DNA from 3 places in the Oceanobacillus sp. NCCP-135 genome. Region 3 is predicted to be linked to each of the others. Evidence: riboswitches for the same ligand, from Rfam matches in the RefSeq annotation. Region 3 holds a riboswitch; each other region holds the start of a gene.
The links. A riboswitch is a leader RNA that binds a small molecule or an ion and turns the genes downstream of it on or off. The one in region 3 is predicted to bind S-adenosylmethionine.
Positions count from the first base shown of each region.

Region 1: another riboswitch for S-adenosylmethionine. It lies ahead of AC6HVZ_RS16105 (M20 metallopeptidase family protein); the one in region 3 lies ahead of AC6HVZ_RS10815 (methionine ABC transporter ATP-binding protein).
Region 2: another riboswitch for S-adenosylmethionine. It lies ahead of AC6HVZ_RS18130 (homocysteine S-methyltransferase family protein); the one in region 3 lies ahead of AC6HVZ_RS10815 (methionine ABC transporter ATP-binding protein).

Region 1 covers NZ_BAAKSZ010000028.1:7,065-11,981, forward strand. The annotation lists gene tnpA (IS200/IS605 family transposase) at 192-623, shown strand; SAM riboswitch class I at 1,485-1,593, shown strand; gene AC6HVZ_RS16105 (M20 metallopeptidase family protein) at 1,704-2,900, shown strand; gene AC6HVZ_RS16110 (ABC transporter substrate-binding protein) at 2,937-4,541, shown strand; gene AC6HVZ_RS16115 (ABC transporter permease) at 4,631-4,917, shown strand, end outside.
Region 2 covers NZ_BAAKSZ010000042.1:8,158-13,074, reverse strand. The annotation lists gene AC6HVZ_RS18140 (tartrate dehydrogenase) at 1-383, shown strand, start outside; gene AC6HVZ_RS18135 (IclR family transcriptional regulator) at 431-1,189, shown strand; SAM riboswitch class I at 1,621-1,721, shown strand; gene AC6HVZ_RS18130 (homocysteine S-methyltransferase family protein) at 1,814-2,863, shown strand; gene AC6HVZ_RS18125 (TetR/AcrR family transcriptional regulator) at 3,609-4,181, shown strand; gene AC6HVZ_RS18120 (YhgE/Pip family protein) at 4,301-4,917, shown strand, end outside.
Region 3 covers NZ_BAAKSZ010000013.1:49,862-54,778, forward strand. The annotation lists gene AC6HVZ_RS10810 (DEAD/DEAH box helicase) at 1-2,127, opposite strand, end outside; SAM riboswitch class I at 2,362-2,473, shown strand; gene AC6HVZ_RS10815 (methionine ABC transporter ATP-binding protein) at 2,585-3,610, shown strand; gene AC6HVZ_RS10820 (methionine ABC transporter permease) at 3,600-4,262, shown strand; gene AC6HVZ_RS10825 (MetQ/NlpA family ABC transporter substrate-binding protein) at 4,309-4,917, shown strand, end outside.

The DNA.
Region 1 (4,917 bases), on a different contig from region 3:
TCAAGCGGTGCCCAGAATTGAATCACAGCTAGTGGTAAATAGAGAGTGGAAACTGTTATTAATAAGGAATAGATAGAAAAAATCTAGGTTACCTTCCAAATGCGTTATCTAACTCCACCGACTTTAGACGGTATCGGCTTTTAGCCTTATCTTTTGATGTCCATACTGAGGGGTAAGAGGTGAAGAATAGTATGGACGGATATAAGAAGAATGGTCACGTAGTCTACGATATCAAGTACCATGTCATCTGGGTAACGAAATATAGATATAAGGTGTTAAGTGGGCAAATTGCATATAGAACCAGAGAATTAATTAGACAAGGTTGTGAAGCAAGAGGTATAACAATCTTGCAAGGAAGTGTTGGAAAAGATCATATTCATTTATTGATATCGTGTCCACCAAGTCTTGCCCCAAGTGAAATAATTACATATCTAAAAGGAAGATCATCAAGACTTCTCCAAGATCAATTTCCAGATTTGAAAAAGAAATATTGGAACCAGCATCTATGGGCAAGAGATTATTTCTGTGCAACAGTTGGAAAAGTAGATGAAGAAACGATTAGAAATTATATCGTAAATCAATTTAATGAAGAAAAGAACGACATATTTAGAATTGAGGATTGAGTTTAGTCAAATTTGGAGTGTGCTTAAGCATAAGGACTTTAAGCAGGACTTCAGCTTGAAGAACGACTTTAGTCGTCGATATTTATGTCTAAATCTACCTGCTTTAGGTGGTCGTTTAACCCCTAACGATCTTTTTTACATCTAAAGGTTATTCTCCATTTTTTATTATTGCTTCTGCTTTAGCTAATTTGTGATACATCCGTTTGCACTATAAACTGTTTGCGAGTTTCCATATTCATGATAACCATATCTCAAGAGCCAATTTTTTGTAATAAAAATTGGCTCTTTATTTTGGTGACATCGTTCAGAGAATTCCGTTGGTAGATAAGAAAGTATAGAATATTTCCTTACCGTATAAGTGCAGGCTAGGCTGTCACCTAAGGGCTTGGTGATAACCGAGTTTTCAAATACTGATAAGAAAGTATAACTTTTTTAGGAAATCAGTATAAGTGCACAAAGGCTTTCGCGATTAAGGCTTGGCGATAAGCCAAAGTTTCCTAATATTTCTTAAATCTTTTGTCGGGTGAATTTCAGGCATAAAATTATTTCTTCAGAGTATTATAATGTCTTAATCATAGCGTATTATGTTGTAATGACAATTTGGTTTATATAGCTGGATGGTAATAATAAATGTAGCAACCTTAGTATGTGTGAAATATTCCTCAATGACCATATTAATAACTGAAATTCACCTCCTCCTTACCACTGGACTATGCCTTTTACATACTAAAAGAAAGGGATTTTTTTGACAAAATAAGACGAATTCCGAGAAGTCATAGGGACCAATATAAATATAACTAAACCTAGTTGACAAGTTGGTATTGTCGGGATACAATAGGAATCATAAAATTTAATATGTAACTCTTATTTAGAGAGGTTGAGGGAACTGGCCCGGTGATACCTCGGCAACAGTTGATGGAAAAATCAAGATGTGCCAAATCCAGCAGACTTTACGTCTGAAAGATAAGAGGTTTTGCTTAAGGCTTGGACCTGAGTAGCTGACCTCTTGGAAAAGTGGTCTTTTTTAATAGGACAATTTTTTTGGCAAGAGCTGAATTCATATAAGAATGGAGGATTAGGATGAGTAAAGCGCAACAGAATGAGAATCTATCATCAATTTTTACTGAACTCGATAATAGCTTGGAAGAAATGAAGAACTGGAGAAGGTATATGCACCAGCATCCGGAACTTTCTTTTGAAGAAGTACATACAGCAAAGTTTATAGAGGATAAACTAATCGAATTTGGATTAGAAGTAAAGACGCAAATCGGGGGCAATGGATTAATTGGAATCCTAAAGGGTGCAGGCTCAGGAAAAACGATTGCTTTAAGAGCGGATTTTGATGCTCTTCCAATTAAGGATGAGAAAGATGTCCCCTATAAATCTACCAATCCCGGTGTCATGCATGCGTGCGGACATGATGGTCATACCTCTGCTTTACTAGGTACTGCAAGAACACTAAGTAAGTATCGGCAAAAGTTAAAAGGTGCCATTCTTTTTGTTTTCCAGCCAGCGGAAGAAAAGCCGCCTGGTGGAGCAAAGTTTATGATTGAAGAAGGTATTCTGGACGATGTAGATTATGTATTTGGTGCCCATTTGGCCTCTGATATTCCACTAGGGAAAATAGGTGTTGGTGAGGGATATCAAATGGCAGCAGTTGATAAATTTGAGATTAATATTCAAGGACGTGGCGGGCATGGAGCGAGACCACACCAAAGCATTGATTCACTTGTTATAGGAACCGGTGTAGTGGAAGGATTGCAAAAAATTGTTAGTCGTAGAATCGATCCACTAAAATCTGCCGTTGTGACTATCGGCGTCTTCCATGCAGGAAATGCTTTTAACGTTATTCCTGATACGGCAACAATTGAAGGAACCGTCCGTACGTTTGATGAAGATGTTCGTGATCAGGTCGAAGCTGAAATATATTCAATTGTAAAAGGAATTACCAGCGGGTTTCATGCAGACTATGAAATTGATTATCTCCGCGGTTACCCGGCACTATATAACCATAAAGAAGAAACAGAGACAGTGAGCGGACTTTTATCGGAAGTTTTTACGAAACAGGATATTGTCAAGCTGGAACCAACAATGGGGGCAGAGGATTTTGCCTATTTCCTGGAAGAAAAACCAGGAACGTATTTTAAAGTTGGTTCGCATAACGAAAATGAAGCTACCCATTATCCGCATCATCATCCAAAATTTGATTTTGATGAGAGAGCACTGGTAAACATCAGTAAATCCTTTGTCAAGATAGTGTCACACTACCTTTTCTAAGGGAGAATAAAGAAAACGATGGAGGGGAATATTTCGATGAAAAGAAGTTATCTACTTATAATTGCATTATTATTTACGTTATTTTTATTTGGGTGCGCAAATGCAAGTCAAGATACGACAGAAAGTGAAACAAATACTGGAGATCAAGCTGCTGGGGAACCAGTTGAGGGTGGCACATTGAATGTTGCTTTTGCCTCAGACCCGGATACACTTGACTGGATGTCTACTGGGGCAACGGCAACAAGAGATGTAGGCTGGCATATTTTTGAATCCTTATTTGCCTTAGATAAGGATTATCAAGTAAAACCAATGATTGCTGAAGATTATGAAGTGAGTGAAGATCAAAAAAAATATACAATTACGCTTCGTGAAGGTGTGAATTTTCATGACGGATCTACAGTTACGGCGGAAGATCTCATCGCATCGATTGACCGCTGGAGAAAGGTTTCCTCTGTAGGAACGATTGCAAATGAGTATATTGAATCAGTCAAAGCGATTGATGAGTTAACTGTAGAAATTACACTAAACAAGGTATACAACGCATTTATGTCAGATATGGCGGCACCAAAGTCGGCAATGATGATCATTCCGAAAGAAATTGCAGAGGCTGCTGGTGAAAAACCACTGACACCAGAACAGTATATTGGAACTGGGCCATTTAAATTTGAAAATTGGGAGCGAGGCAATGAAATTGTTCTAACCCGCTTTGAGGATTATTCTGCACGTGAGGAAGAAGAGTGGGGCGGTTTAACTGGCAAAAAGATTGCATACTTTGATGAAATTAAATTCTTGATTGTTAAGGATCCACAGGTAATGATTAACGGTCTGAAAACTGAAATCTATGATTATGCACAAGCCATTCCTGCAGACTTGTATGAAGTCGTTGAAAGTGATCCAAACATTGATCCAGTAACTTATATTAACGGATATTCTGTTACTACTCCAGACAAAACGGAAGCGCCATTTGATGACTTGAAAGTACGCCAGGCATTGAGTCACGCATTGGATAAGGAAGTTATTGCGGAATCAACTTATGGTAACGAAGACTTTTACAGCATGGATGGTGCACTATTTGATCCAGAACAAACGGAACTTTACACTGATCGAGGAACAGATAATTATTTAGCATATGATAAAGAAAAAGCAAAGCAACTGCTGGAAGAGTCTGATTATGATGGCAAGCCAATCGAGATTATGTACTCCAATGATTCAGAAACGTATAAACGAATCTCACAAGTTATGAAACAACAAATGGAAAAAGTAGGTTTCGTGGTGGAACTGGTACCATATGAATGGGCAACCTACCTGGAAAAATGGAATGACCCCGCAAATTGGGATTTAGTTGTTGTAGGATGGTCTACTCGTTTCTCACCAAGTGAACTAGGAATGCTGATCGAAGACACACCAAGTAGTGGCTGGTACAACAGTGAGCGCTGGAGAAGTCACCTTGATGCATGGGGTGTAGCAGAATCTGCAGAAGAAAGAAAAGAAATTTTAGCTGACATGAACCAAACGGTAAATGACGAGCTTCCATTTTTAAAAATTGCGAATGAGACAAAATTAGATATTAAGAGTGAGAAAATTCCAGCCTACGATAATTGGGTTGGTCAACGGTTTTGGAATACTTGGAAGAGTGAATAATTTTGCTGGTGGGAAGTCTTGTCAGGCAATATAATGACTGAGACTTCCCTTCTGAGTTTACATACATACATCTACGAGGAGGAAATACGTTGCTGCAATACACGACACGGAGATTGTTTTCAATCATACCTGTAATGCTAATTGTTAGTGTGATTGTTTTTTTAATTGTCCATCTGACACCAGGCAACCCTGCTTATCTTATCCTTGGAGAAGATAGTTCACCAGAAGCGATAGCGCAGCTGGAGGAGCAATTAGGATTAGATAAATCAATGGCTATGCAGTTTGTTGATTGGATTAAAAATATTTTTACAGGTAACCTTGGTCAGTCTATTTATTCCTCCGAACCTGTTACGCAAGTGATTATGGAACGAATTGG
Region 2 (4,917 bases), on a different contig from region 3:
AACGGTTTGAAATTGTTGTGACTTCCAATCTATTTGGTGATATTCTAACAGATATTGGTGCAGCAATTACAGGGGGGATGGGCCTTGCAGCAGGTGCAAATATAAACCCGGAGCGGCAGTTCCCATCAATGTTTGAGCCTGTACATGGTTCAGCACCTGACATTACCGGAAAAGGATTGGCAAACCCAATCGCCGCCATTTGGTCTGTTGCCCAGATGATGGATTTTTTCGGGGAAGTACAATGGGGAGCACAAATTGTAACAACAATCAAAACGCTGATTGATGAAGGGGAGCAGCTCACGCCGGATCTTGGCGGAAATGCATCAACTGCTGAGCTTGGAACCTATTTCACAAAATTATTAATCGAAAATCTGGATAAATAACGTCAATAATCAAGCAAGAAATAAGCTTCAATAGAGGTGCTATTACGATGAGTCAAAGTTTGCTAAAAGCTATACGTTTGTTAGACTGCTTCTTGAAGAAACCGGAATTATCGTTAATCGAATTAACAGAGCTTGCCAATTTGCCGAAAACGACAGTATTCCGTCTGGTTTCCTCACTAGAAGAAGGCGGTCTGCTAGTAAAGGTGAAAAATACCAGTCATGATGTTAAATATCGTATGGGGCTAAAATTACTAGAACTGGGAAACCATGTCAGTGAACAGTTGGAATATAAAAAGTTAGCATTCCATCATATGAAAAAATTAAATAAGAAAATCGATGAATTGGTTCATATGGTCGTATTAGAGGGCGATGAGGCCGTATACGTCGAAAAAATGGATAGTACGAAACCGGTTCGCCTAGTTGTCGAGGTCGGTAGAAGGGCACCACTCTATGCGGGATCAGCACCCAAGGTATTATTGGCAGGAATGGATGCAGCTACTTTAGAGACGTATTTAAGTAATTTGGAAATGAAGAAATTTACGGAGAATACCATTGATAATATCGATGATTTGAAGAAGGAAATTCGGGAAATTAAAAATAAAGGCTATGCATTCAGCAGATCGGAGCATTTTAAAGATACCATTGGGTTTTCTTATCCGATCTATAATTATCGTGGTAAAACGGTTGCTGCATTAGGTGTAAGTATTCCGATAAGTGATTATACGGATGAACGAAAAATGATTATTTTGGAGGAATTAAAGCAAACGGTGAGAAATATTTGGTGGGAGTTGGGGTATCGGGGGTAAACTAGTGTTAGTATAAGTAGATGAACTTTCATGAAGTTGCAATCAAGCTAGCGCTCCAATCTATCTACCTTTTAGCGAGTGATTTTTTACGATATTCGATATGATCACTGGATATGCGAATCAACTTTCCAAAAGAACCAGTTTGCACCAAGTTTTTTTGTTGACGGAATCGAGATGATTGAACATCGTCTTGGTACTTGTTACTTCTTGGCGCCTACGGTAACCGACTGTGTCTCTAAGGGGACTGTAATGATGGTTAAACGAAACTAATCCTTGGAAAATGATGCAGCAAGTACCAATCGTAAAATGTAAAAGAGCCAAATGGAAAACCTAATTTTCAAACCAATATTTTTTAAAAATTAAGAAATCCACTTGACATTTGCAAATATTGAATGTATTGTATGTATTATTCAAAAACTTAATATCTCATATTCTTATCAAGAGAGGTAGAGGGACTGGCCCTGTGAAACCTCAGCAAAAGACTTTTTAGTACTGTGCTAATTCCAGAAAGCGTAAAGCTTGAAGATAAGATGAAGATTTTGTAGACGGACAAAGCCTCTTCTTATTTTAAAAAGAGGCTTTGTCCGTTTTATTTTACAGCAATTAAATTAAGGGGGGAACAAGATGAAACGTAATTTGGAGGAACGTTTAAAGGATGGAACAGTTATTGTAGGAGAAGGTTATTTATTTGAATTAGAACGAAGGGGGTATTTGCAGGCGGGATCATTTGTTCCTGAGGTGGCCCTGGATAATCCGGAAGCACTCAAACAGGCATACAGGGATTATATGAACGCTGGATCGGATGTCGTATTAGCTTTTACATATAATGCGCATCGTGAAAAAATGCGTATCATTGGCAAAGAAGATTTATTGGAACCTTTAAATAGAAAAGCCATTCGATTGGCAAAAGAGGTTGCTAAAGAGCATCCAAAAGAAGAAGCTTTGGTAGCGGGAAATATATCAAATACGAATATCTTTAATCCAGACAATCCAGAGTCAAAGGAGCAAGTCAGAAGCATGTTTGCGGAAATGGTGACATGGTGCAAGGAAGAAGGGGTTGACTTCATAAATGGTGAAACCTTTTATTATCATGAAGAAGCGTTAATTGCGCTGGAGGAAATCTGCAAACAGGATATACCGGCAGTTATCACATTTGGTTTAATGGGTGAGAATATATTACGAGATGGGTATACAGTAGAAGAATCCTGTAAAATACTTTCTGAAAATGGTGCGTTGGTTGTTGGTATGAATTGTTTCCGAGGACCTGGTACGATGCAGCCATACCTTGCTAGAATTCGGAATAATGTGGAAGGATATGTCGCTGGCTTGCCCATTCCATATCGCACAACAGAAGAACATCCAACATTCTTTAATTTACCTGATGGGGGTTGTAGTTGCCATTTACCTACAGAAACAACGTTCCCGACCGCTCTTGATCCACTCTATCATAACCGCTATGAGTTAGCGGCATGGGCAAAAGAAGCAAAGGATATAGGCATCAATTATATTGGTCTGTGTTGTGGTGCCTCACCAGCAATGTTACGGGCAGTAGCAGAAGCTGTAGGGGTTGAAACACTAAATACCAAATACTCTCCAAATATGACGAAGCATTTCCTGTTTGGAACCGATAAAACACTTCAAAAGCATAATTTAAATTATCGGTTAAAAGCTTAATCGATCATACTTAGTTAAGCGGATGGCAAAATTTACTAGTATTTTTGCTGAAATCAAGCAAAGTTGAGAGAAGTATGCAATAAGTTGAGAGAAAAGCTTATGAAGTTGAGAGAAGTATGCAATAAGTTGAGAGAGAAGCTTATGAAGTTGAGAGAAGTATGCAATAAGTTGAGAGAAAAGCTTATGAAGTTGAGAGATAATTGTAAATTCCCGTGTTTCCTCTCAACTTTTACCCAGTTTCTCTCAACTTTCCCGTGTATCTTTCAACTTTGCCGTTTTATCTCACAACTTTCATCTTTAATGAGGATGACCATTTCTTCAGTACTTTATCATTTGTAGCTACCGCTCTCGATCCCGTTCTTAACGTATATTTAAGTGTATTCCTTCATATTTTTCCTTTTTATTTAGAAGTAAGAAAGGCAAATGAAATTAGCATTTTCGCCGCTTGCTTCCAATCTGTCTTCTGGTAAGACGCTTTAGCATTTTCTCAAGTTTTTTCCTAGTTGCAAGCAAGGGCTGTACAAAAGGCTAGCAAATAAGCCTGAAACAAAATTAGAAAATAAAAGTTACTAAGTTACAATGCTGCTAATCCACCAGTAATTACGATAGAAAGTGCCCGCTGCAAATATTTTTAATGTGCTGTGAGGTCTACCTCTTGCGTAGGATTAAAGGATATGATAATATATAGGCAGTGATTGACCGTAAAACTAATTTAGTCATTCAGTATAAAGGTGGGATGGTGGATATGGCAGTGGATCGAAAACGGCTAATTATTGATGCAGCAACGAAGTCCTTTTCTTTATTTGGTTATAAAGCAACTACAATGGATCAGGTTGCGAAATTAGCGAACGTCGGAAAGGGAACCATTTATACTTTCTTCAGAAATAAAGAAGAATTATTTGATGAGATCGTTACATCGTTAATTAAAGAAATGAAAGCAGCGGCAGAGGGCACGATGGACGATAAGCTTTCCTTCTATGAAAATGCGAATAATGCATTTGTAAAAATACTGGAGTTTCGAAATGAGCATCAGTTAACAATTAAGCTTTTACAGGAAGAACGTGAAATTGGTACACCAGCGACATTGGAATTCATGGAAAGGCTGGAGCATGCCATTGTAAATTATATCAAAGACATGGTTCAAAAAGCCATTGATAAAAATGAAATAAAACCATGTGATCCAGAGATTACAGCTTTTGCGATGTTGAAGCTATATATAGCACTTATATTTGACTGGGAGCAAACAAGACCCCCGTTGAAAAAAGGGGAGATTTCCCAGTTATTTGAACTGTATTTCTTTGAAGGATTATCAAAGTGATAGTCCTTATTTTTTAATGTTTAATGACTGTTTGAATGAAATAGTCATATTGATTGATTTTTTAAGGTTAAATGACTGATTGAGAATTATAGTCATATATTTTCGGAGGTAGGTAACAGATGAAGAAGTCCTTATTTATAACGGAGTTAAAAGAAATTTTAAGCAATAAAAAGGTTCTTATTCCAATTATTGCGGTTATTTTTGTGCCACTTTTGTATGCAGGGATGTTTCTATGGTCTTTCTGGGATCCCTATGATCATTTGCAGGAATTGCCAGTTGCAGTGGTTAACGAAGATATAGGGGCAACCTATGAGAATGTGGATTTAGCATTAGGCGATGAGCTTGTAAAGAAATTAAAGGAAAATGATGAATTTCAGTTTAGTTTTGTGCCTAAAGAAGAAGCGTATAAAGATTTAGCAAAGCAAAAGTATTATCTATTAGTAGAGATACCAGATGACTTTTCCAAAAACGCTACAACGTTAATGAATGATAAACCGGAAAAGCTGAGAATGAAATACGTTCCAAATGAGAGCTATAACTTCTTATCCTCGCAAATAGGCGAAACTGCCATTAATGAAATCAAGTCAGCTATTGCAAGTGAGGTATCAGCCACCTATGCGGAAACGATGTTTAAAAAATTGGCTGATGTTGCTGATGGTCTTGTGACAGCCAGTGATGGGGCGCGTGAATTGGATGATGGTGCAATTAAACTGAAGGATGGTTCCTTAGCGTTGGA
Region 3 (4,917 bases):
TATAAGTTGCCACTCTGCTTTATTTCCATCAACAATAGCTGACTGAATAGCTGGTGCAAATTTCCTGAATTCATTCAGCCAGTTATACGTCAAAGAGGATGGGCAGACTACTAGAGCCGGAAGCTTCCTTTTTCGAATATCAGGAAGCTCTGAGAGAATAAACGCAATGCTTTGCAGTGTCTTGCCAAGTCCCATATCATCTGCAAGAATCCCACCAAACCCATATTGTGCTAATGTCTTCAACCATCTATATCCCTGTTTTTGGTAGTTTCTTAAGATTTGCTCCAAGCTTTCCGGTATAATATATGCTGAAGCATCAGGGTTTCTAATTTTATCCAGAAACTGATGGAATGTTTTCTCTAACGTCAATATCGCTTGATCTGCAACAGAGTCAAGGATACGTAACCCTTGAATAACAGGTATATTCAATCCTTTTTCCAGATCTTCAGCTTGTGGCGGTACAGCATTTAAAAAGCGCTGAATCTCTTCAAACTCCTTCGTCTCCAAGGAGAGCAGCGAACCATTCCGTAAACGATAAAATTTGCGTTTCTCCTCAAGTGCATCAAGAATTTCTCGGATATCCTGCTCAGGAATCCCATCCATTTCCAACTTAAATTCCAGCCAATTCGTCCTTTCCTTTTTAACCTTTACGCTAATCTTAGGTGGGGTATTTTTTCTGAGAATTCGGGTTCTCACTGCTGTTGTTGCATAGATTTGCACAAGCTTCTCAAGCTTTGGAACAACATGGTATAAAAATTCATACTCCAGCGCTTCATTATGCAAAAAATAGCCACCTTCTGTTGTTGCAAACAAACTTTCCTCCATCAAACCAAGGATTGCTTTTTCCTTTTCCATATCACGTATATACATGGATAAACCCTGATTTTCTCGGCTTTCCAATGGGTTAATAATGATATTTTCATAATGAAATTCAATCCCAGCAAGCAACCGATTTTTCACACGATCCAAGTATAGCTTGGCGTTTAGTGGTGCCTTTACAAACTGTTTGGAAATTCCCTCAGATATCTCTACTGTGCCTAATTTTTCTAAGCCTGTAACCACATTTCCCAAAAAAGAAGACCAATTCTCCTGCGAAAGCAGAACCTGATCTGTTTCTGACGTATGGAGCATTTCTTTTAATCCTATTAAACGCTCACAATCCTCATTTTCCAGCTCATATAGTTTCCCATCAGCAATGACGGTGCTATACGCATTCAATACGATCATTCGATGAAGCCCTTTGACCTTTAATTGGAAACTATTGCCATTTTTTTCAGTAAAAACAAAGCAAAGGGGTAGTGACTTTTCCGCCATTTGCAGTCCATTAAATACCTTCCCCTCATATTCCAGCTTCACCAAAGGTACGCTTGTAAGCTTCGGCTGCACTGTTTTCCAAGACGATGGTGGGATAAGTAAAATATGTTTGTTGATTGTATCGTCAATTTGACCCGGTATTGTGTCCATATACACGCTTTCATCATGAACGACTCGGATAAGCTCCCCAATGACAGCATCGGTTTCTTTTTGAAAGCAATGGACAGCTGGATCATACGTGAATGAAATGGAAAGCAAGCTTGGATTGCCATCTTTCACTTGATTCAAAAAGACTCGGATATTCTGGACGATGGCTGGTCCTACTTTCAATTCCATTCCTAGCATACGACGTCCTTTGTCTACAGTGAGGGCTTTACATGTGAATACTACATCAACCACTTTTCTTTCTTCAAAGTGAAGCTGATACCCACTTGAACGTCTGGGCTGATTATCAAACAGGGTTAGGAAATTTTCCGTCAGATCTTGATTGGTTGCATTCTCAGGGGGATTTGTATTCACTACGCTTTGCTCACATTGCTGCTCATAAATCAATAGCAGAACAGCTGCAATATGCTGACAACCATTTTTAATAGAACGCAGCTTAGGACAACTGCATGTTGAGCTAAAACCTTCATCCATATTTTTTTCGATCGTCACATGAAAATTCTCTCTACCTGTAACTACGGCTTCGCAACGGTCTGTACTGTGTTTTTCAATTCTTACTTTATGCGAACGATGTAAAGCATCCCCTCTTTTAAAGGAGACCGTTCCGCACATTTCTTTAATTACTTTCAGATTTAGTTCAATATTCAAGTGTTCTGCTCCCTCCTGAGGGTTTCTACTACCATTTACGAACCTGTACTGCTGATAATTATTTTGATTGTATCATATCTTATACTGTTATATGCTACAACACATTTTGAAGCGGAAACATATCTCGGTGAAATAGTCGGAATTATTTTATTTTAATAAATCCATTGACTTTCTCTTACATCCACTATAGACTTACATTTAATTCTTAAAAACAAATGAATAGTAACACATCACTTCTTATCAAGAGAGACCGAGGGACTGGCCCTAGGACGTCTCGGCAACAGGTTCTTTTATAGAAACACTGTGCCAATTCCAGCAGATGCGTTAAGCATTTGACAGATGAGAGCGAGGGTGGTTCCTTACATAGAACCCTTCTTTTTCTTATCTATATAGAAAAAGAAGGGTTCTTTTGTTCTACTGCTTTACAAAATTGAACAATGCTTCAGGAGGTCAGCATATGATTGAGTTTAAAGATGTATCCAAGACATTCCGTTTAGGTAAACGAGAGATTCAGGCCGTTAAGAAAGTATCATTATCCATCAGTGAGGGAGAAATATTCGGAATCATCGGCTTCAGCGGTGCAGGAAAAAGCACACTACTTCGCCTGGTGAATATGCTTGAGCGCCCGACTTCCGGAACGATTCTTATCCAAGACACGGATGTCAGTAAATTATCTTCCAAGGATTTGCGCACAAGAAGGCGCAATATTGGCATGATCTTTCAAAATTTCAACTTGTTTAATTCACGTACCGTGGCTGGAAATATTGCTTATCCATTGAAATTGGGTAGCACTTCCAAAAAGGAAATCAATAAACGTGTGGAGGAATTGTTGAATTTTGTCGGACTTGATGATAAAGCAAAGGATTTTCCAGATCAATTATCAGGCGGGCAAAAGCAGCGTGTCGGGATTGCGAGGGCACTTGCCACTTCTCCGGATATCCTTATCTGTGATGAAGCAACCTCCGCACTTGACCCTGATACAACCGCAGATATTTTAAAGCTGCTGAAAAAGGTAAATCAAGATTTAGGGATCACGATATTATTAATCACACATGAAATGCATGTCATCCAATCGATTTGTGACAAAGTAGCTGTTATGGAAAATGGGGAGGTCATCGAATCTGGAAATGTATTTGAAACATTCACGGATCCACAGCATGCTACGACAGAAAGATTTATCCGCTCTGTGCAAAAGGATCTGCCATCGGAAAAAATTTTGGAAGATTGGCGCACCAGTGGGGGAGGAAAACTGTACCGCGTCATCTTTAAAGGGGATGCAACGAATGATCCAGTCCTTTCAACGATCACCAAAAAGCATAATGTTGATTTCAATATCGTTTACGGTGCAGTAAGGGAATTACAGGAAAAACTGTTTGGAAATCTCATCGTTTCATTTACCGGAGATCCGCAAGCCGTCCAGAATGTCCTTACAGAACTCAATAGCATTGTTGAATTAGAGGAGGTTACTGAAAATGAAAGTTGATTGGACAACATTTTGGCCAAGGATTTTAGAAGCAACCGGAGAAACATTGATGATGGTTGTGGCCACCCTTATCTTTGGGTCGATTATCGGCATCACAATGGGTCTATTGCTCTTTGTAACAAGGGAAAATAACATATTGGAAAATAAGCTTGTTTTTCAAATCCTAAATATCTTTATAAATATTATTCGGCCAATTCCCTTTATCATCTTCCTGGTCGCCATATCACAGCTAACCAGACTTGTTGTCGGAACAACAATCGGTACCGCAGCAGCAATATTCCCAATGACAATTGTTGCAAGCTTTACCATTGCTAGGGTTGTTGAGAATAATCTGGTCAGCATCGACCCCGGAGTAATTGAAGCAGCACAGGCAATGGGTGCTAGCCCAATGCGCATTATCTTCACTATTTTGATACCGGAGGCACTTGGACCACTCATTCTAGGTCTTACATTCGTTTCTGTCAGTCTGATTGACTTCTCGGCAGTCGCTGGAACAGTTGGCGGTGGTGGTCTCGGACATATTGCCATGACTTATGGTTATCAGCGATTTGATGGCAGCGTCATGCTCGTAACGGTTATTATCCTGATCGTCATGGTTCAACTCGCACAATGGATTGGTAATACACTTTCGAAAAAAATCATGCGCCGTTAACCGTTGCTTTGAAATAAACGTAATCAAAAACGAGGAGGAATTAACGATGAAAAAATTATGGGTATTATGTTTAACCTTTGTAACAATTACTGTTCTTTCCGCTTGCAGCAGTGCCAGCAGTGAGGGAAGTGAAGGAGAAACTGTGAAGGTGAAAATTGGGGTAAATGGCTCCGATGGTGTACAATGGCCAATTTTGCAAGAGAAAGCAGCGGACGAAGGTATTGAAATCGAGCTCATTGAATTTCAGGATTATACCCTGCCAAATAACGCTCTGGCTCAAGGGGATATTGACATCAATGCATTCCAGCACATCGCATTCCTTGGTCAATACGTAAAAGAAAGTGGTGAAGACATTGTTCCAATTGGTTCTACCATGCTTGCTCCAATTGGCATGTATTCTGAAAAAATAAGTGATGTATCCGAGATTAAAGCAGGGGATAAAATTGCCATCCCAGATGACCCATCCAACCAGGCACGTTCACTCAGGCTGCTGGAGAGTGCTGAACTAATCACATTATCCGAGGACTTTGGAATGTTTGGAGATCCGTCACATATAACGGAAAATCCATTAAACCTAGAGATCATTCCGATGACAGCACAGCAAACACCGAGGGTACTTCCCGACGTTACAGCTTCTGTCATCAATAATGGAGTT